Regions from separate parts of the Lysinibacillus sp. NPDC097195 genome, predicted to be linked through region 2. Evidence: a T-box and tRNA genes for the amino acid it is inferred to sense, from the RefSeq annotation. Region 2 holds a T-box; the other holds one or more tRNA genes.
The links. A T-box is a leader RNA that pairs with one kind of tRNA and senses whether it is charged. The one in region 2 lies ahead of proS (proline--tRNA ligase), so its partner is inferred to be a tRNA-Pro.
Positions count from the first base shown of each region.

Region 1: it has a tRNA-Pro gene. The T-box ahead of proS (proline--tRNA ligase) is inferred to sense a tRNA for this amino acid. The anticodon was not compared.

Region 1 covers NZ_JBIWDP010000003.1:344,099-348,390, reverse strand. Annotated here, with positions in the region: tRNA gene ACIQXI_RS17010 (tRNA-Met) at 1-49, shown strand, start outside; tRNA gene ACIQXI_RS17005 (tRNA-Asp) at 56-128, shown strand; tRNA gene ACIQXI_RS17000 (tRNA-Thr) at 138-210, shown strand; tRNA gene ACIQXI_RS16995 (tRNA-Tyr) at 220-303, shown strand; tRNA gene ACIQXI_RS16990 (tRNA-Trp) at 316-389, shown strand; tRNA gene ACIQXI_RS16985 (tRNA-His) at 426-501, shown strand; tRNA gene ACIQXI_RS16980 (tRNA-Gln) at 513-587, shown strand; tRNA gene ACIQXI_RS16975 (tRNA-Lys) at 603-675, shown strand; tRNA gene ACIQXI_RS16970 (tRNA-Leu) at 684-768, shown strand; tRNA gene ACIQXI_RS16965 (tRNA-Gly) at 815-889, shown strand; tRNA gene ACIQXI_RS16960 (tRNA-Leu) at 895-983, shown strand; tRNA gene ACIQXI_RS16955 (tRNA-Arg) at 998-1,074, shown strand; tRNA gene ACIQXI_RS16950 (tRNA-Pro) at 1,098-1,174, shown strand; tRNA gene ACIQXI_RS16945 (tRNA-Ala) at 1,186-1,261, shown strand; tRNA gene ACIQXI_RS16940 (tRNA-Ser) at 1,277-1,369, shown strand; tRNA gene ACIQXI_RS16935 (tRNA-Phe) at 1,380-1,452, shown strand; tRNA gene ACIQXI_RS16930 (tRNA-Gly) at 1,461-1,534, shown strand; tRNA gene ACIQXI_RS16925 (tRNA-Ile) at 1,539-1,612, shown strand; tRNA gene ACIQXI_RS16920 (tRNA-Asn) at 1,625-1,701, shown strand; tRNA gene ACIQXI_RS16915 (tRNA-Glu) at 1,703-1,774, shown strand; gene ACIQXI_RS16910 (nitric oxide synthase oxygenase) at 1,981-3,027, shown strand; gene ACIQXI_RS16905 (CynX/NimT family MFS transporter) at 3,129-4,292, opposite strand, start outside.
Region 2 covers NZ_JBIWDP010000001.1:2,004,250-2,022,137, forward strand. Annotated here, with positions in the region: gene ACIQXI_RS10405 (YhfM domain-containing protein) at 1-177, opposite strand, end outside; gene proS (proline--tRNA ligase) at 246-1,682, opposite strand; T-box leader at 1,730-1,940, opposite strand; gene ACIQXI_RS10415 (hypothetical protein) at 1,991-2,740, opposite strand; gene ACIQXI_RS10420 (YbgA family protein) at 2,847-3,209, shown strand; gene ACIQXI_RS10425 (BRCT domain-containing protein) at 3,234-3,581, shown strand; gene ACIQXI_RS10430 (DUF2651 family protein) at 3,571-3,717, opposite strand; gene ACIQXI_RS10435 (peptidylprolyl isomerase) at 3,990-4,631, opposite strand; gene ACIQXI_RS10440 (metallophosphoesterase) at 4,699-5,532, opposite strand; gene ACIQXI_RS10445 (sensor histidine kinase) at 5,672-7,072, opposite strand; gene ACIQXI_RS10450 (response regulator transcription factor) at 7,056-7,703, opposite strand; gene ACIQXI_RS10455 (glycoside hydrolase family 5 protein) at 7,831-8,982, opposite strand; gene ACIQXI_RS10460 (DUF3992 domain-containing protein) at 9,304-9,696, opposite strand; gene ACIQXI_RS10465 (BMQ_0737 family morphogenetic spore coat protein) at 10,000-10,992, shown strand; gene ACIQXI_RS10470 (sigma-70 family RNA polymerase sigma factor) at 11,298-11,864, shown strand; gene ACIQXI_RS10475 (DUF4179 domain-containing protein) at 11,861-12,922, shown strand; gene cntE (staphylopine family metallophore export MFS transporter CntE) at 12,970-14,160, opposite strand; gene ACIQXI_RS10485 (hypothetical protein) at 14,452-14,880, shown strand; gene ACIQXI_RS10490 (hypothetical protein) at 14,973-15,455, shown strand; gene ACIQXI_RS10495 (hypothetical protein) at 15,613-16,077, opposite strand; gene ACIQXI_RS10500 (nucleoid-associated protein) at 16,515-17,519, shown strand; gene ACIQXI_RS10505 (hypothetical protein) at 17,776-17,888, shown strand, end outside.

The DNA of each region.
Region 1 (4,292 bases), on a different contig from region 2:
CGGGCTCATAACCCGAAGGTCACAGGTTCAAATCCTGTCTCCGCAACCAAATTATGGTCCCGTGGTGTAGCGGTTAACATGCCTGCCTGTCACGCAGGAGATCGCCGGTTCGATCCCGGTCGGGACCGTCTTTATATGCCGGTGTAGCTCAGTTGGTAGAGCAACTGACTTGTAATCAGTAGGTCGTGGGTTCGACTCCTATCGCCGGCATCAGCCCTTGGAGGGGTAGCGAAGTGGCTAAACGCGGCGGACTGTAAATCCGCTCCTTAGGGTTCGGCGGTTCGAATCCGTCCCCCTCCACCAGTTTTTACTTTTAGGGGCATAGTTCAACGGTAGAATAGAGGTCTCCAAAACCTTTGGTGTGGGTTCGATTCCTACTGCCCCTGCCAAATTTTTCAGGTTAAACTACTGTTATATTTCATATGGCGGTTGTGGCGAAGTGGTTAACGCATCGGATTGTGGTTCCGACATTCGTGGGTTCGATTCCCATCAGTCGCCCCATATAAAACTATTGGGGTATAGCCAAGCGGTAAGGCAACGGATTTTGATTCCGTCATGCCTAGGTTCGAATCCTAGTACCCCAGCCATTTTATTAATAATATGAGCCATTAGCTCAGTTGGTAGAGCATCTGACTTTTAATCAGAGGGTCGAAGGTTCGAGTCCTTCATGGCTCATCATATTTGCGGGTGTGGCGGAATTGGCAGACGCACTAGACTTAGGATCTAGCGCCGCAAGGCGTGGGGGTTCGACTCCCTTCACCCGCACCATTTATTTTAATTACATAATTGCCAGGATAAATAATCTTATGCACATGCGGAAGTAGTTCAGTGGTAGAACACCACCTTGCCAAGGTGGGGGTCGCGAGTTCGAACCTCGTCTTCCGCTCCAAATGTGCCGGGGTGGCGGAACTGGCAGACGCACAGGACTTAAAATCCTGCGGTAGGTGACTACCGTGCCGGTTCGATTCCGGCCCTCGGCACCATTTTTAAATATTATGCGCCCGTAGCTCAATTGGATAGAGCGTCTGACTACGGATCAGAAGGTTGTGGGTTCGACTCCTGCCGGGCGCGCCATAAAAAGATAAGATAGACAGTAACGGAATGTAGCTCAGCTTGGTAGAGCACTTGGTTTGGGACCAAGGGGTCGTAGGTTCGAATCCTGTCATTCCGACCATCTTTTAAATTGGGGCCTTAGCTCAGCTGGGAGAGCGCCTGCCTTGCACGCAGGAGGTCAGCGGTTCGATCCCGCTAGGCTCCACCATATTTGTTTAATTCCGGAGGTATACCCAAGTCTGGCTGAAGGGATCGGTCTTGAAAACCGACAGGCGGGTAACACCGCGCGGGGGTTCGAATCCCTCTACCTCCTCCATTTTTATTTCGGGTCAGTAGCTCAGTTGGTAGAGCATTAGATTGAAGCTCTAAGTGTCGGCGGTTCGATTCCGTCCTGACCCATCTTTTTTGCGGGTGTAGTTTAATGGTAAAACCTCAGCCTTCCAAGCTGATGTCGTGAGTTCGATTCTCATCACCCGCTCCATGAAGGGCCTATAGCTCAGCTGGTTAGAGCGCACGCCTGATAAGCGTGAGGTCGATGGTTCGAGTCCATTTAGGCCCATTATAAATTTATTCCGAAGTAGCTCAGTTGGTAGTAGCACCTGACTGTTAATCAGGTTGTCGCAGGTTCGAGTCCTGCCTTCGGAGCCATGGCCCCTTGGTCAAGCGGTTAAGACACCGCCCTTTCACGGCGGTAACACGGGTTCGAATCCCGTAGGGGTCATCAAATAAAGCATGTAGCATTTTTGCTACATGCTTTTTTCTTGTAATGGGGCTTTTTTCTGTAAGCTGATAAAAGTTTTGTTCGACCGTCTAGTTAAAATTTGAACAAAGTATTTCATATATAAAAGATGTATGTTTTCTGACGGATTTTTTCGTGGTGAATTTAATTTTGTTCATCTAATATGAGGATAGATGGAGGAAAACGACATGAATGTACAAGAGATACGACGTTTTTTAGCACTTTATCAAATGGAACAAAATAAGTCTGAACAATGGTTAACAAATAGATTACAACAAGTTGACAAAGAAGGTGTATATATTCCTTCAACAGAAGAGCTTACTTTTGGTGCACGCGTGGCATGGCGTAATAGTAATAAATGTATCGGTAGATTGTTTTGGCAATCATTACATGTTGAGGATGCACGTGATATTTTAGATGAGCATGCAATTTTTCAAAAGCTATTGCATCATATTCGTTATGCAACAAATGATGGTAAAATCCGTCCAACGATTACGGTATTTGCAGCTGACAGAGTGAGAGTCTGGAACCATCAGCTAATACGTTATGCAGGCTATGAAACGGCTGAAGGCATTGTTGGGGATCCACATTCGGTATCTTTTACAAAGGTTTGTGAATCACTAGGCTGGCGTGGAGAGGGCACAGCTTTTGATGTGCTACCCCTTGTTATACAGGTGGATAATCGAAGTCCACAATGCTTTACAATTCCTCAAGAGGACGTATTGGAAGTTGCTATTCGTCATCCTGAGCATCCCCAAGTAGAAGAGCTTGCGTTGAAATGGTATGCGGTGCCGATTATTTCGAGCATGCGGTTTCAAATGGCAGGTATTGATTTTCAGGCAGCCCCTTTTAATGGCTGGTATATGGGGACAGAAATTGGGGCACGCAATTTAGCCGATCATGATCGTTATAATATATTACCGAGAATAGCTGAAATTTTTGGACTCGATACCACGAGACAGGCATCGCTTTGGCGTGATCGCGCATTAGTAGAATTAAATATTGCGGTCCTTCATTCCTTTAAAGAAGATGGTGTCAGTATTGTCGATCATCATACAGCGGCACAGCAATTTAAGCTGTTTGAAGAAGCAGAACATAAGGCAGGACGTGATTTAACAGGTAACTGGACTTGGTTGATTCCACCATTATCGCCTGCAACAACTCACATCTTTCATAAGCCTTACAATAATGTGTACAATACGCCGAATTATTTCTACCAAAAACCCCCTTACTGAAAATGAGGTGGCTAATACTAGGTACTCAAGGTGTAAAGTTATTGAATACTTCTGATTGAAAAAAGTGTTAGATTGATTAGTCAATCTAACACTTTTACTTTTTAATTTACATATTCATTTTTAGAAGCTCTAAATGAGCAGAAGAATAGTAAAGCCGCAACGACAACAAATAGCCAACCAGCGGTGTTCCAGCCACCAAATAAATCATGCAGGTAACCAAATAAAATAGGGCCTACTGCGGCTAATAAATAGCCTAATGATTGGGCAAAGCCCGATAAATCAGCTGCCTCATATGCCGTACGAGTACGAAGTGTAAAGAACATCATGGCAAGTGAAAATGAAGCGCCGCCTGCTAATCCTAGCAATATCATCCACAATACCGCAAGACTAGTCCATTCCATGACAAGGCCAGTAAAGCCGACAACATAAAATGCAGTAAACATCAAAACTAGAGGTCGTTGTGATGTCATTTTACTAGCGATAATCGGTACAGCTAGAGCCATAGGTACTTGAGAAATTTGCATGATGGAGAACATCCACCCAGCACGATCTGGGGCGATTCCTTGTGCGATATAGATTTCGGGAATCCAAGCTGCAGTTGTATAAAATAATAATGATTGTAAACCCATAGCGCCAGTAACTGCCCAAGTAACGGGTGATTTCCATAATGGAATACGCGTTTTCGTAGAGGCTACAGTTGGTTCAGGTTTATTCGCTTTTAATTGAGGAATCCAAATTACAATCGTTACTACAACAAGAACTAGCGCAATAGCAAGTGCACCTTGCCAGCCAAGAGAAGCATTGGCTATTGGATAACTAATGCCAGCGCCAATTCCTGCAGTTAAGTTCATAGACATTGTAAAAAAGGCCATCAGTAAGCCTACGTGATAAGGGAATTTCAATTTCAACAGCCCTGGTATTAGGACGTTACCAAATGAAATAGCAATACCAATTATCATTGTACCGAACACGAGTAAACCAGTTGTACCAAGTGAGCGCAACACAATTCCTAGTGCTAATAAAATCGTTGATAAAAATAGTGTCAATTCAAGCCCCATTTTTCGTGCAACTACTGGTGCAATGGGTGACACGAGTGCAAATGCAAGCAATGGAATAGTTGTTAGAAAGCCTGCCAGCACATTGGATATGCCAAGATCCTCACGAATAAAGGAAATAATCGGCCCTACAACCGTTAATGGCATACGTAATGTCGAAGCAAGAAAGATGACACCGATGACTAATAAGAGCGTTGTGCCCTTCCAGTT
Region 2 (17,888 bases):
TGCTTCTGTCATCGCCGTTGTGAAATCATTGATAATTGTCGGTTTGTTAAAGGTCTTCTTTGTTTCTGGTAGTTCTTTCGCAAAGCTTTCCATTTCAACAACAATCACTTTGTTTGAAGTACAACCTGAAAGCAATATAACGAAAAGCAATACTGATAGGATGTAAATATTTTTCATAATGTTCCTCCTAACAAAAAATAGCATACTGGAAGTACTCCAGTATACTATTAATCGCCTATTAATAATTAGTAAGCACGAGCAAACCACACAGTATGCGCTGCTTCTTTGCCGCAATGAATGCAAGTATGCTTCGTCGTCGGTGGGTTAAATGGTATGTTCCGTGTTGTGAACTTAGTTTCTTCTTTGACTTTTTCTTCACACGCATCGTCTCCACACCAACCAGCTAATACCCAACCAGGAATTGTTTCATTTTGTTCTGCCTGAGCTAAATGTTGTTTTAACTGCTCCATTGTATCGATATGTGTATGTGAGTTGTTTGCACGGAAAGCTTTTGCTTTTTCAAATAGTCGTGTTTGCATTGTTGCTAGTTCTTTTTCAATGCTTTCCACAATTGTTTCTAAAGAAACAGATACTTTTTCATCTTCATCACGCGCTTTCATTAAGCCTTGTTGATTTTCTAAATCACGTGGACCTAATTCAATACGTACAGGTACTCCTTTAAGTTCCCATTCATTAAATTTATAGCCTGGTGATTGATCTGAATCATCAAGACGAACACGAATGCCTTTCGCTTTTAACGCTGCAAAAATTTCATCTAATTTCTCCATAATTGCGGGATTCTTTTTCCATGGACCAACAGGAATTAATACCACCTGTGTTGGGGCAATTCGTGGTGGTAAAACAAGACCTTGTTCATCGCCATGCACCATAATAACCGAACCGATTAGACGAGTGGACGTGCCCCACGATGTTGTATGGACATGGACATGTTTATTTTCTTTATTTAAATATTTGATATCAAATGCTTCAGCAAATTTTGTACCTAAATAATGAGATGTTCCTGCTTGGACAGCCTTGCCATCCTGCATCATCGCTTCAATCGAAAATGTATCAACCGCTCCAGCAAAACGTTCTGACGGTGTTTTTTGTCCATCATAGACCGGAATCGCTAATAATCCTTCGACAACTTCTTTATAAATTGCTAACATTTGCATTGTTTCTTTACGTGCATCTTCTTCATCAACGTGCGCCGTATGACCTTCCTGCCATAAAAATTCAGACGTACGGATAAATGGCAGTGTTTTTTTCTCCCAACGGAATACGTTTGCCCATTGATTAATTAACACTGGAAGATCGCGATAACTTTTAATCCAATTTGAATATAAATGGCCAATCATCGTTTCAGAAGTTGGACGCAATGCTAAACGCTCTTCTAATTGTTCGCCGGCCGCTTCTGTTACCCAAGGAAGTTCTGGTGAAAACCCTTCAATATGATCCTTTTCCTTTTGGAAAAATGATTCTGGAATAAGCATTGGGAAATAGGCATTGCGGTGACCTGTTTCCTTAAAGCGCTTATCCATTTCCGCTTGAATATGCTCCCATAATTCATAGCCATCTGGTTTAAACGCAATACAGCCACGAACTGGCGTGTAATCCATTAAATCTGCTTTTTGAATTGTATCTACATACCATTTTGAAAAATCGTTTATTTTTTGTGACATCGTTTATTCCTCCTTAGTTTTCAATAAAAAAAGCATAAAGCATCCTCATAAAGGACGTCTTTACGCTAATTGACGTGGTACCACCTTAGTTCGACTTACATAATAAGCCCTCTAAACGTTTGTAACGAAACGACTCGGTTAGTTATTAACTGACATCTCCGTGGTAGGGTTCAATAAGAAGAGGTGATATAGCTCTCAGCCTAGGCTATACTTTCTGTTTCACAATCCTTACTTACTTGATCACATCATCGATTATAATATGTATACATTAATATACCAATTTGCTCATTGTAATTCAATCATTACTGTCACAAAAGAGCAGGAAATCCAGCTCTAGACCATAGCCATAAAGGTGTATGAACATCAATTGGTGCGATGCCTGTTCCCTTCAGCACTTGTTCCCAGGCAAGCGCGACAGCTTGTCGATCATGTGCCCCACCTTTTAATACTGTTGGCGGACATAACCCTAATTGTACAGTAGCCTTTAAAATATGCGTATCAGGTGCAATTGTGATTAGCTCCCTATCTTTCCAGCAAACATTTGTATAGCTTTCCAACACATAAAGCCAGTAATTAAAAATTTTAGGACCAGATAAATAAGGGAAATCCGATTTCCGAGTATTTTGCATTAACTCTTTCAACGAATGGATTTTAAATTGAACAGACTCCACTAGCCCTTCTACATTTCCTTTTGGCGAGGAACGAACGATTCCTTGTGCCACACGATACCAAATTTCTGGATGTCGATTTGGTTGTAACCCAACACGGTGTAAAAGTAATGCCTCGCGCAACTCCGTTATATCACTACTTACCACCGTTTTCGGCTGAAAAATCCACTTAGTTTTTTCATCTTGATAAGCTTTTACAACGGATTGCCAAAGCGTATAGGAATTTCTTTGATAATTTAAAGCCATCGAGAGCGTTAAAACTTCTAGTAAGTCTTGTTGTTTGACCACATCAATTAACACATCTTCTGGCATTGTTTCTCCACCAAGAAGTCCTTGTGCGTGCAAATGCATTAATGTGTCCACATTTTTCAATAATTGTTCACATGCCATATCCTATCCCCCCTGTTCAAAACTTTATGATGTTAAAAATATGATAGAATTGTCGTTAATCAACCTATATGATGTTTATACTGATATAGAAATGGAAGGTGATTGTATGAACCGGCAACGAACAGAAAAATTATGGCGACAAGAAAAATACCGTGTAATGTATCATAGCCAAAAGCATTACAATCAACTTCGTCAGGCAATGCGTGATCAACTGTCCCATGAGCACATCGAACAATTAATCAAAGACGCTTTACAGCAAACGCCAACTGACGGCAGTATGCGCAATGCCTGTCAGCATATGTGGGGCTATTTCCGGAAAGTTGCCACAGTAAATGAAAAACAACATTATGAGCAACTACTTCAAGCTGGTGATAGCGCAACACTACTTTATTTTTTACAACAATTAGCTACCCACTATCACGTTAGTTATTTACAAGAAAGTACTATTTTACAAAACGAAGGGTATTGAGGCCCTCCAATTAGGAGATTTGATATGAACGACAATCTAGACAACAACGAAATCATCTTCTTTTCTAATTCATGCGAACGTGTAATGCATCCATTTTATAATAAACATATCGTCTTTACAGGGGCCCTTTCCACGATGACCCGTTCAGAAGCAGCGAAAAAAGCACGCACTTGCGGAGCATTAATCCAAGGAGCCGTTACAAAGGACACTCATTTCTTGATTCTTGGCAAAAACCGTCGCGACAAAAGCACAAAGCATTTAAAAGCCGAGCAGTTTATGCACCGTGGCTATGACATTCAAATAATTGCTGAAGAGGATTTTATGTGGCTGATTTCAATGCAAAAAGAATATGTACCCTCTACTATACTCTAACGTCTCTTTTCTTATATTGCCTTTTTAAACTGACAAATAATGAAAGCAAAGAATACACAACTACCCACATAAAAAAGGTTGCATTGAACAAAGTAAAAGTTAAGATTGTAAACACAATAAACGTTACGATAGGCATGACAAATCATTTTTTCACAAAAAGGCTTGTTGCTATGACCACAACAATAGGACATATTATTAGTGCAAAAAGAAATTCCATATCTTTAATTCTTCCTTCTAAGGTCATTCTTCTTCAACTTCTAACACGTTGGAGAAAATGCTACATTATCGCATCTGCAGAGCTTCTAATAGTCATTTCCTTAATGATAGAAATCACCATATTTTAACATTATAAAAACACGTTGACTAGTTGTGCATCATCGCAACCAATCAACGTGTTTTTATGTAAAACTATTTTTGCACTACCGGATCAGGATATGCAAAGCCTTTTGTATCCACTTCGACTTTTTTCATAATTTGATCTTCTAGTGGCTTATCTGTTGCATCGCGTTCAACGGCTACGATTTCATCTACCGTTTCCATTCCCTCGATTACTTTGCCAAATGCCGCATAATCCCCATCAAGATGTGACGCTTCTTCTGTCATAATAAAAAATTGAGAACCTGCAGAATTTGGATCATTTGTCCGCGCCATTGAAATCACACCGCGCTCATGTTTTAAATTATTTTCAAATTTATTACTAGCAAATTCACCTTTTATCGAATAATCAGGACCCCCTGATCCATTGCCAGCAGGATCGCCCCCTTGAACCATAAAGCCAGGAATTACTCGATGGAAAATAAGACCATCATAAAAACCTTTCTCCACTAAGGAAACAAAATTTGCCACCGTATTTGGCGCTACTTTCGGCTCTAGTTCTATGACAATTTTTTTATCGTTATTCATTGTAATTGTTACAATTGGATTTTCTTTCACATTAGACGCATAATCAACATTGTCTTCCGCGGTCTTATCCTTACTACAACCTGTCAAAACAACAACAAGTGCCATCAGACTAATGACAAAATATAATACTTTCGATCGTGCCAACATTCTTTCAGCTCCCTATCTAGTCAGTTACTTGCATTATATAATTATAGGTTAGTCACGACAACTAATCTTATAAATGAATATTAAATACAGAAATTTCGGGTGGCACCATAAAACGTGCAGCAATTCTTGACGTGCCAATGCCAGTATTGACATAAAGTTGCATGCCCGTACTGTTATTAATCGTATAAAATCCATCATAATATTTTTCAGCTAATGCAGTAGTCTTTGTTTTAATAAATGGAATCCTTATCTGTCCGCCATGACTATGACCCGCCAACAGTAAATTCACCGAAGTATCTTTTAAAAGGTCTGCCATATCCGGCTCATGCATAAGGACCATTTTATAATCAAAGTTGTCATTCATTGTCGCTACCAACTCATCAACATCCGGATTTCCGAGCAAACCATCATCCAAGCCACCTATAAATAGCTTTTTACCATTTAATACATCGACAGCGACTCCACTATTATTTAATAATGTAAAACCTGCATTGGACAAGACATCTTCGTATATTTTAAAAGCTCCACCACCGTAATCACGGTTACCCCAGATGGCATATTTCCCAACCGTCGCTGTTAGCTGCGATAATTTATCCGTTACGTCCTGTTTATGTTGAAAGGCAGCAAAATTTTCAAATAAATCTCCCGTAAAAACAATGATATCAGGAGACAATTCATTAACCTTGTTGACTAAATCCTGCAATTGTTTGACAGTATATGTTTCACTTACTTGTATGTCGGATAGTTGTACTACTTTCAAAGCTTGTCCTTTGTTTCCATGTAAATCATAAGAATGCACGACAAGCCGATTTGGTTCAATTTTAAAAGCGTATCCTACTAGTAAACCTATTATTACTATTAGTAATAATACTATTCTTATAATCCATTTTAAACTTTTCATTCGACTTCGAATGCCCCTTTCAAATCTATAACCGTTATTATAAAGGTGCTATGTTACAGTAATGTGTACTTTTATGATAGTCGGAAAAAGGCACTTAAAAATAAAAAACGTGCACCAAATTAGATGCTCGTTCTTTGTTTTATGTTGATTCAACTAAATCAAACCATATCGTAAAACGAATATACGAGTCTACTAACACCACTTCATACTGTAAATCATTTTTAGCTAAGATGCTAGCAACAATCGACAATCCTAATCCAGTCCCTGAAATTTCTTTGTTCCTCGATTCTTCTGCTACATAGAATGCATCCCAAATAAACGGGAGTTGCTCCTGTTGTAAGCTTGTTGTTTTATTGCGTATAGAAAACTTTATTTTGTTTTTATTTTCATTTGTTAGGTTTATTTCAAAAAACTGATCTTCTCCATATTTAATGGCATTACTTATTAAATTATTCATGACTATTTCTATTTGATTACTATCTTCATAAATGAAGGAATTTTGTATTAAATCGAAATTTTGCACTACCTGTACATTATTATTTTTTAATGAGATATTATATTGTTTCATAATTTTTTGTATAAGACTCTTCAATTCGAAAGACTCTTTTTTCACTTCTAATTCGTGTATTTTAGATAGTTTAATTAAATAATCGACCATTTCTGAAGTGTAACTTACTTGTTCTAAAATGATATCCGTATAGGAGTCATCATCTAAACCATCTTTTATACCAATTGTATATGCTTGTATTAATGACAAAGGGGTTTTCACTTCATGAGAGATACTAGAAATTAATGTATTGAGACTTCGATTTTTCTTTTCTAATTGTGAATGTACATTTTTCAAAGAATTGCTCATTTCATTAATACTGTGTGACAATTCCTCAATTTCATCGCCTGAGGTAATTTCTACTTGTTGAAAGTTTAAATTTGTAATATCTTTTGCTACATTTTTTAGTTGTTCTAAAGGTGTAATCATTTTCTTAGAGAATAGTGCTACTAATAATGTACTAATTATAATTCCTAGTAATAAGGAATATAAATATAATTGGTTGACGATTGTTAAAGCATCTGTATTATGCGCAACTACTGTTCCTACTAATACTAAATGCTGATCCTTTTCGTATAACACAGTCAGAAGGCTCGTCTTAAGCTTTCCTTGATTAAATAAAAGCCTTACTGCTTGTCCTTCATCTACTTTCTTCAAAGCCTCCTCTGTAATCCAAAATTTATTTAAAACAATTTTGTCTTTATACAATGCAAATTGCATATTTTCATTAATTTCTGCGATACTACCAGCATTTTCAACAATAACAATTGTAACATTATGTTCATTTTCGATATTTTCTTGAGTTTTTGTAAGTTGTTGAATAGTTAAGTCATTTAGTTCTTCATAAACGGTGTTAACTTTATTTTTCATTTTATACAAATAATAATCAGCGGAAAAATAATTATTTAACAAAAAGGAAACGCCGAAAACGATGAGTATAATCACGCTCACCATTAATAATAATTTTTTTCCAATTTTATTCAATTTTATCATTGAAACTATACCCCATTCCTCTATGGGTTATTATATGATCCTCTCCAATTTTGTCACGCAGCCTATTAATGTGTGTATCGACTGTTCGTTCCTCACCAAGATAGTCCAAGCCCCAAACCGTTGCTAACAAAGAATTTCTAGATAATACTTGCCCTTTATTTTCATATAAAGTCTTTAGTAATTCATATTCTTTTTTAGAAAGTACAATGGCTTCTTCACCTTTAAATACTTTCTTACTTTGCATATTAATTTTCAAATTTCTTATTTCAGCCAATTTATCTGTTCCGAGCATTTTTTTCACTCTTAAAATTAAAATTCGTGGATCAAAGGGCTTACGAATATATTCATCTGCCCCTATATCTAATGCCATAAATTCATCATCATTGGTCGATTTTGCTGTTAACATGACCACTTTTGCTAAGCTTACTTTCTTTATTTCTCTGCATACTTCAATACCACTTAATTTAGGCATCATCCAATCCAAAACTGCAAGATCGATTTTTTTTGAATAAAAAATTTCAAGTGCTTCTTCTCCTTCAGAAGCAATACTTACATTAAACCCTTCTTTTTCAAAATAGGTTTTTAAAATAGCAGTCATATGTTTTTCATCATCAGCAATTAGTATATTCACTTTATAGAAACTCCTTATCTTTCTAATAAGTAACTCTTCCTATAACAAAAGTAAAAAGGTGAAAGTCTTAAAAGAAGATTTCACCTTTTTTCTAACATTTATACGATAGCTACAGCATATATATCTTTTACTTTTCTAATCCATTTTTCAGGGCATCCCATAATGGATTATCTACTTCGATTTCTTCTCGATTTGGTAGCTCTCCTTTTTCAAGTGCCTCCCAATATTTCCACTTCGGAGCTTGGTCGCCTAACTGATAATCCATGCCTTCCCAAGTGTCTTCTTGAAATGCATAGAAGGACCAATGCCAGCCAAATCCATCAAAAATTGAAATAAGGTCTGATAAATATTGATCCGCCCCTTTGACCATTCGGTTAATACCGAATTCTTCAGCAATGATACGATTAGCTGGAATATTGTTATCTTTTGCCCATTTATCAACAGGTTGTAAAAAATCTTTTAATGCTTCTTTATTAAATATTTGTTCCGTTTTTTGTTCTCCCACTTTCACCTTGCCAGGATATGCATACTCAAATCCTCGTTTGCGATTTTGACTTGTCATTTCATATGGTTCATACATATGAAATGCATACAGCACATTATCATCTTTGATCGGCTTCAAATACTCAAATGCCCAAGGTGTTGCGTATAATCCTGAATTCACAATAATGGGTGTATCTTGATCAACAGAGCGAATTGCTTCTACAATCGTTTTATACAATTTATTTAAATCTGCTGCTGTATTTTCCACCTGACTATACCATTCGCTATAATCCTGTGTCCAAAAATCATGGAATCCTGTCGCTGTTTCTGGATGTGGTTCATTCACTAAATTATATCCAACTATAGCTGGATGATCCTTTAATCGAACAGCAAGATCTTGCCAAAACTGCGCAGATTGTTCGTGATAACTAGTATCCTGCCAAATTCGATCATCATTTTGATAATTATTAAATTGTCTCCACCGATTTCCAGGCAGACTTAACACAGTTAACACTACTTTTGAACCTCGTTCATAAGCAGCATCCAAGTCTGCCTTTAATGCTGCAAAATCTTTTTCTATAATACCTTCATAATGATCTGCATTTCCAATTAAGAAATCTTTTTCGGGATTTGAATCTGGCTGATCATTCAATAAAAAATCACTGTCCTTTGCCCATTTATCTGGCGCTAAGCGAATAAATTCAATATTTTCTTTATTAGCTGCAGTATAATTTTCTGGAATGGACTTAGAATTCATGAAATTTGTACCTTTTTTCTGTTCATTCCAAAATGACATCTTGCTTGCTAGTGTACCTACCTCTATATTTGTTGTTTTTTCTTCTTCCTTATTACTAGTACATCCTGCTACAAATAAGATAGACACTAAAATTAACGAAAGAATACTCCTTTTCGAAAGATTTCGATTCTCTCCCATTACCTCACCTCACATGCATTGTAAAACACCAATGTCACAAGCATGTTACAAAAATTTATGTACTCATCGAGATGGCCGCTTCCGTAGAGATCAATACTACCCTAATGATACAAAAGCAAACTGAAATAAAAATAGCCAGTTGGCGGCTAAATACCAGTAACTGGCTATAGATTACAAATAAATTTAAGAAAGTTCATAACGAGGAGTGATACAGAATTCACCAGCAGCTGGTAGTGCTACTGTTGCACCAGTAGCAAATACACGAATTGTATCGAACCTTGAAATTGTAAAAGTGAAAGCTCCACCAATTGGAACTGCCGTTTGTCTAACGACTGTTCCACCTGTACCTGCAACAGGATCAGCTCCTTTTACAAATTGAACAGAAAGTGGGAAGTTACCAGTATTTTTTATAAAACCTGACGCGAATATAACTTCATTGGCATTTGTCGCATATATAATTTCAGCACCTACTACATCATCACCTGCAACAGTAAAACTATTACATACTTTATCTTGCACATATTTTTTAGGCGTACAACAACTAAAGTTTCCTACAACACTTCCGTCTTGACACATAAATTAAATTCAACTCCTTCCTAACCAAAATTGGTTTTCTCTTTTATAGTAAATGCTTGATTATAGAAAGTGCTTAGACTTCTGTAACGTTAAATTAAATAGATTATCCACTCTTGCAAGCATGTCCGTAGTATTTAGTGTCAAACTGGTTGCAGGTAAAGGAATGTGTATCATATTTTTGCACCCTTTCCTTGTATTCTGTGCTTTAATAATGACCCATTGGTTCAATGGACGTGACCACATTTGCTGTAAATACATAAGATAGAAAAGATGATTACATTGAAGGGAGGAGCTAAAACCATCATGCATACTAAAAATCCATCCGTTCATTGTGTAAAGGTTCCGAGAGTATACGATTGGCTAAATAAAACAACTGTTTTAAAGTTAAAACAAACTGTTCAATTGGAGCGAAAACAGTTTGATGATTATATTTGTTGTGACTTTGCTATTCCTAGCGGCCAAGTGGAGCGTACCAATTTATGGACAACATATGGCATTAATCAAATTGGTGGTTCCCTCTGCATTAATTTTAAAAGTGGTTATGACCATACGTTAGTTGTTTTTGTCAATGATGAAAAACAAGCAGAGATTCGCGAAGGTAGCTCCTTTTCAGCTACCTTTACACATCTTGAATCGATAGAAGTCCAATGTGAGGGCAAAAGTGTCAATCTAACTAGCTGTCGCGGAGAATTTAAAATCATGTTTCATTACCATCCGAACGGCGATTATCAGCTTTATTCAGCAAAGGATATTCAAAAAACAATTTGTTATGTCTCCGATTGTTATGGAAACCCTCTTTCTCCTAATAATAGAGGGTACTCAATCAATTGTAGAGAAATAATTAGTCCAGATAATAGAAAGTGCGTTCATATGGCAGATGAATGTGGGGAAATGATTTTACTGAACAGAGTTGATTTCTTAGTAGAAGGCTTTGTTTGCGTACAATTCATTAATGATAGCGGAGATATTTGCAGTAAATCTGTATTTCCCTTTTCAGATGTTGAAACGGTCGTCTTATGTGCTCCACCTGAAACAGCAATTCATTGTAGTGTCATAGATGTTGATTGTAGAGCCCATATTATGCCCACCCTCCAAAATAAGTCAAATTGCATAGAAATTATTATATTGCTTACTATTAGTCAAAGCATTCAGTCTGTAACTGAAGTAGTCATTGAACTAAAAGGCACGCTTTGTCTTCCACGTGTATGCACTTCCTCTCAGTCAGTCGTGCAGGAAAATATCCCTTCAAACGGTTTAGCTTTTTTCCTTAATTTACTTGATACATCCCCAACATAGTTCTTACCATTCAACCAAAGGATTTCAAAAATTTTGAGACCCTTTGGTTATTTTTAGGTTGTTTTCTAAAAGATTCGGCTGTTAAAACATAAAAACAGAGTTAATCTACAAGAATACCTCCTAACTAAATGATAGACCATCCCCTTTTCCTGCAATGCTGAACATGCATCTATCATCCACGATTTCACCACAAAACCCAGAATGATCTTCTACTCTCTTTACGAAAAAAATATGAGAAATTCATGCTGCTCTTTCGTTATAGTAAGTGTAAAGGCCTTTACAAAAATTTGAAGGAGCCATTGTAGATGAAATCGAATGCAACAAATTTTATCAAGCGTCTGCAATCAGGAAAAGAAGACGCACTCGAATATATTGTGGACAACTATTTAGCGCTTATAAAAGGCATTTCTTATAAAGTTCTGTCACCTTTTAATAACGCAGGCATGGTAGATGAATGTGTGAATGATATTTTTTTATCGATTTGGCATCATGCTAAAGATTTCAATGGTGATTCTGCTAAATTCAAAAGTTGGATTTGTTCGATAGCGAAATATAAAGCCATTGATTATTACCGAAAAGCTGCTAAAAACTTGGAGGTGTCTAGTGATTGCTTAGAGCCTGCCCCTTCTAACTCGGCGGAAAAGGATTTGCTACAAAATGAAAATAGGTCGGAGCTTATGCAATTAATTGGCCGACTTGAGCCTATCGATCAACAAATCTTTATTAGAAAGTTTTTTTTAGGAGAACATTCAGAGGACATCGCTCGCACACTTGGAAAAACAAAAGCTTCCATCGACAATCGAATTTATCGTTGTAAAAAGAAACTAAAAATACATGCAACTCAATTTCTAATGGGGGGGAATGTTGTATGAAGGATATTTACAAGCACTTTAATAATTTGGAGATTGATATAGAAGAATTTGAAGAGATAGAAGTCAGTGCGTTTGACAAAGCTAAAGTTAAAAAAGAACTTTTGAAAAATATTCACGTCGGCAAACAAAGTAAGCGGAAAAACTTAGTAACCGTAGCTTCACTTGCATTCGTTTTAATGGCTTCTACCCTCTTTAGTTTATCGTTTACTGCTAACGCTGAGGAGATTCCACTTTTAGGAAGTATCTTCAAATATTTTAACAGCAATGGCTTAGCCGAAGACTACACGGAAATTGCCAGTCCAATAAACGGTATCGCTGACAGCAATGGCATTAAGGTAGAAGTAAATGATGCCATATATGATGGAGAAAAGCTTATTGTCACCTATACAATTGACACTAATAAATATATGGGGGAAACACTTCATATCAAAGGAATCCCATTAATAGATAATGGAGGAGATGGAACACACGAGGTTTCTAGAATTGCTCACAATAAATATATTGGGAAAGCAATAACTTTTGGTAAAGAGACGTTTTCTTCCATCGATGTCGATTGGAAGCTTGACTATATCCTTTCTGATTTGACAACAGACCGACAACGAATTACAGGAGACTGGCAATTTAGTTTTCATTTAGACAAAGCAAATGTTTTAGTGCAAAACATTCAACAACATGATGAACAGAATAGCATTTCAATAAATATTGAAAATATCACGTTTACACCAACATCATTCCTAATTAATTACGAGCAAGCTGTTACTAATGAAATATTAAATGACTGGGATATGGCAAATGTAGATATTGTCGTAACAGATAATTTAGGACATCAATATGAAAGCAACTATGGATATGGAGCTAGTAATGATGATTTCCATATGTCATGGAGTAAAACGTTCCAAGCTTTACATCCAGATGCATCTAGGCTCATCATTACACCAAAAGCAACACTCGCTGATTATGATGGAGTTAGTGACTATGGAAAATATCGATTATTGAACAGTAAAGCAGCTATGAAAACAATAGAGATGGAACAGATTATCGTCGAAATAGAAAAATAACGTAAAATATCCCTCTTGCAACGAATTAAGCAGAGGGATTATTTTTGTTAGTCAATATGTCGTTTGAGCACAACTAACACCATGGCTAAGCACGTCACAATTGTACAACCAATAAACATGATGGCATACGATGTAAGCTGGACAACAATACCCATTATGAAACTTCCTAATGAAAATCCTAAATCATTGGTCGCTAGAAAGACACCTAGTAATAAATGTTTTTTGTCTTCTGGAATGACAAACGATATGTAGGTCATAATGGTTGGATATAACATAGCAAATGCAATTCCATTAAAAATTGCAGAAAAATAAATGGAAGATCCAAGCTGCACCCCATATGCAAGCATCGTCGTGCCAATAATTGACGACAACAGTACCAGAACAATAAATTTCGGATGCCAATGTCCGTCAGATGGGATTCTCTTGCGCAAAATAAAACGACTTCCAACAACGACAAGTGCTTGGATAAATAAATAGAATGCAATATTGCCAAGATTGTACTTCAACATATATAGCGGTAAAAATGTCGATATGGCCCCAATGATTGTGGCACCGACTATCATCGTAATAGAAGCAATTATTAAACCTTGATGGCGTAATGTTTCTTTTACAGCACCTAATAACTCGCTCATTGAAAAAGTAACGCTTACTTTTTGGTTTTGTGGTAAAGGTGTACGTATAAATAAAAGTAATGGCAATATAGCTAATACTACAAGACAAGCAATAAAATATGTAGAATCTGTTTGCTGCCAAAGCCCTACAGCTAATACAGGACCATATAGAGAAGGCATGACTGAAGAAAGTGAATACATGGACATCCCTTGTCCACGGTCCTCATTTTTTAACATATCGTTTATACCCAATTGCATCGACATTGAAAAAAAGGCGATGACGACTCCTTGCAATACACGTACAACATAAATGCTATCGATTCCCAATAAAACATAAATCATAAGTGTTCCAGCATGTCCTATTAACAGCCATTGCATCATTTTTTTCACACTATATTTTGCAACCATCTGCCCAGCCCACGGTCTTAAAACCATTGATACAAACATTGTCATGCCCATGATAAAGCCAATTTCACCTTCAGAGATACCATTTTTCTCAGCTTCCAGTGGAAAAATAATCGTCAAAATTGAAGATGCTGTAAAAAATAACATAGACAATAAATATAGTTGAAGCATGGCGCCAGAAAGTGGTGAAAACGTATAAGTAAAAAGATGTTTATCTGTCATACGATTTTGCCCCTACCTTTGCTTGATATCCTCCTCGATTCTCATTGTCTAATGAGAATCGTTATCAATTTAAAAATAGGCTATTCTATTTTTTTCGTCAAGTGTTCCTATCTAGAAAAGAAAAAAGCACCCCATTTAGGATGCTTCAAAAGGCAATTATTGACGTCTATCTAAAGTGAAGAGAAATTCACCCTCTTACTTTGTCATTTACTATCGTTTGCCTCTACTTTTCCATTTACAAACAATAATCCATATTTATAAAATAGTGAAAAAGATTAATGAGGTGAAGCAATGGATAAAAATAAAAGCTCGTTTATTGTAGCATTTACAAATATAGTGGTTTCATCTTTAGCCCAAATTCTTTATTGGACACTTCTAGAAGAATCCATAAATATGTTTATTTATCAATTTTTACTTTTCCCATTTAGCTTAGTCCTTATCAATATTATCTTTTGGTTTAGTAAATATAAACTTCTATTTTTTCAACATGTACTTTCTGCTTACACAGCTTTCTTTTGTTCAATAATCATTACGTTTATTACAGTGCTATCAACCTCTACTCAGGAATTGCCACCCGGTGAAATTGTATTATTTGCCGATGTCTTATTTGTTCTTATTACAATAACAATACAGTCTATTATTTTGTTACTATTAAATTCAATTATTTATATAGTTTATAAAACCTACAATTTCCGAAATAAAATTAATATTAAAGGTTGATAAATGGTCAAAAGTGTCCCTTTTAATATTGAAAGCATCAAACAAATTCCTAGGAAAAACTGCTTTCAAAACTATAAAAAGGAGAGATAAATATGGCCCTATTCCCTGAAGATAATGGTAATTTTGATTACAAAGCAAATGGTTATTACATCAATGATAATGTGAATGTAGGATCCATTCAAAATGCTCAAATTAATGTGAAATACCAACGAGCAATCGCAGTATCTTTAATTCATGGTAATACAGCAGTGCAATGTGCAAGTTCATTAAAGGAATGTTACAATATCGCAGTAGAAGCTCGTAAAATTTACCTAAATACATTCCGAGAACGCTTTCCGGTTTCAGCAGAAGCTATGGCTTGGGAAATTTGGATTCATGCTACTCCAGAAGTATTAGATAGAGTAATTAATAACAAAATTGTTCGAATAATTCTCGGTACTTCGCTTGCTGGAAAAATTGCTATAGCTGTTTCAAAAGTAGTTGCTAGTCACACTGAATACGCTGATATAGGTATTAATGATAATCTACGAAATTTTGATAGTTTTTTTGAGAAAGCTTATAAATTAATCTATTAATAAATTAAAAAACAAGAGTGATAGATTATCGCTCTTGTTTTTTCAACTAATCTAGTTCAACTACATTGAATATTAAAAAAACCCACTAATGCATAATATGCTCACAGCTGTAGACTCATTAAACAATTAATATATTGAGAGCATATCACAATAATTTTTAATGAAGTACTTCACTATTATTATTCGCAATGACGATATTCTCTTTACTAATCGTTGCACGCATCTTATCTTGTTTGAACATATCGATAATCCCGTCTACTACATTTTGAATAATTTGGTCATCAAATGTTGACGCAGTGTTGAGCATAACGGAACATGTAATTTCTGGATTATTTGAATCTCCTCCGGAAGTTGTCGAAACTAGAATATCTTCACCCTTTAATCCTGTTTGTTGTGCTATAAGTAATTGTAAATCCGCTTCTTTTTGTCGTAGCCATTGCATGGTTTCAACATCGATTTCCTCCATAATCCTTGCCTTCATTTCACCGTTTGGCAATATCTCAATTAATTCACTTGTAACCTCAGGTTGTGGTTTTGCTTGTCCGATAAAATAGTACGATACAGCAATTATCACAACTATTAGCACCGACAATAAGAGTGTTTTTTTAGATTTGCTATTCAACGGTATCACACCTTTTTTAGAATAGTTAGCTACTACAGTTTCCAAGTAAGACAACTAAAATAAAAGCATTGAAATATGTACGAGGCACTTTTTAAATTTTCAACCTCTTAATCTCCTTTCAAATATTTTTTTATTAATTTATCAGAATTTTTCATTACTTTCAATTGAAAACAGAGGAAAATTATTAAAAAAGTTGCCTCCGCAAATTTTCATTGAACGTCACAAATAATGTAATAAATGCCGCAAGTGTTTGACACCTATATTGCAGTCAATGCGAACTGTTCCTTCTAGGAATGTCGCATACGATGAAGTTGCTGGTAGTAAGTAAGTCTACACCGCCCCAACTCCTGGTCTCCCAACATATAAAATCCATGTCATTATTGCACGGGTTGTGCTAAGGTAAATTATCGAGACAATTATATTAAGGGTGGAAAATTATGTTAGAAGTAAGTGAAAGTAAATTAGCACAGTATGTCGTGCATTATGTAAGTGATTCATTAGTTTTCGGTGAGGAAGCATTGTCGCAACCAGAAGTTATGTTGGAAGCAGCATTTACACAATTAGCATTTAACAAACTCGACTTTGAACAACAATATGAGTTTTTCCATGAAACGAATATTGGATTAAATGAAGTGTATACGTATGTCAAAGCTATTTTTGATGAGGAAGCAAGTTTTCTCGAACAGTCCAAGCATATTGCCACACACTTACATAGTGCTTCTGGGCATCCCAATATTAAAGATGGCGAGTTGTTTATTGGCTTATTTGACAATTGTTTTATGGCAACAGAGGCCAAAAAAGTAATCGCTATTGTTAAAATTGAAGAAAAAGAAATGTTTTTAGATGTAAAAAATGAACAAAATAAAGTAATTGTCAATGGAATTGACGGCATTAATGTGAAGAAAATCAATAATATGGCCGTTATCATCGATATGGGGGCTGACGAAGCGCCCGTTGTCTTTATGAAAACGAAAAAGAAAGAAGATGTCGTGTACTGGCAAGAACGTTTTTTGAAAATTAAAGTAGCTGACGAACATTATCATAAAACCAACTTAGCATTAACAGAATGTAAAAAATATATTTTAAAAGAAGATAGTTTTTCAAATACTGAAAAGTTGGGCCTTTTAAATAAAACGCTCGATTATTTCCGCAGCGAAGAAGAATTCCAAGTCAACGACTATATTGAAACCGTTTTTGACGAAGCCGATTCAACACAAAAAGATATTATCGTTAATTCAGTCAAGCCTTATGAAACCATAATATCTGAAAGCGCCATTGCCAAAGCTGAAAAAAGCTATAAACGCAAAATCAAACTAGATTCTGCAATAGAAATTCAAGTGAATGTCCGTGATATCGAGCAAATGGACGAGCTAATTGAAGTCGGTTATGACGAGGAAACGAATCGCAAATTTTATAAAATCTACTTTAATGAAGAAGTATAATCATACAAAGAAAGTGTGCCGTTGACTGCAGTCAATAGCACACTTTTTGTGTTAATGTTCATGTCGAGGGCCTCCCTTCCAAATTCTTAATGGCGTTTCATTGGTTTTTAGAGGCGATTTCCTCCGGTTTTATGGCGATTTCTTTGATTTTAGGGACGATTCATAGGATTCGATCAAAAATAGCGAGAAATTATTAAAAAATTTTTTCACTTTGCTATAATTAATGTTAAGAATACTAGTCTATAGGAGGTTTAAAATGACAAGTAAGCAATTACGTTTATCCATCTTTTCACTTGTTTGCATTGTTTTTTTATCTTTCTACACAATGAAATTTTTTAAAACGACATCACTAGCTAAGGACATATTGAC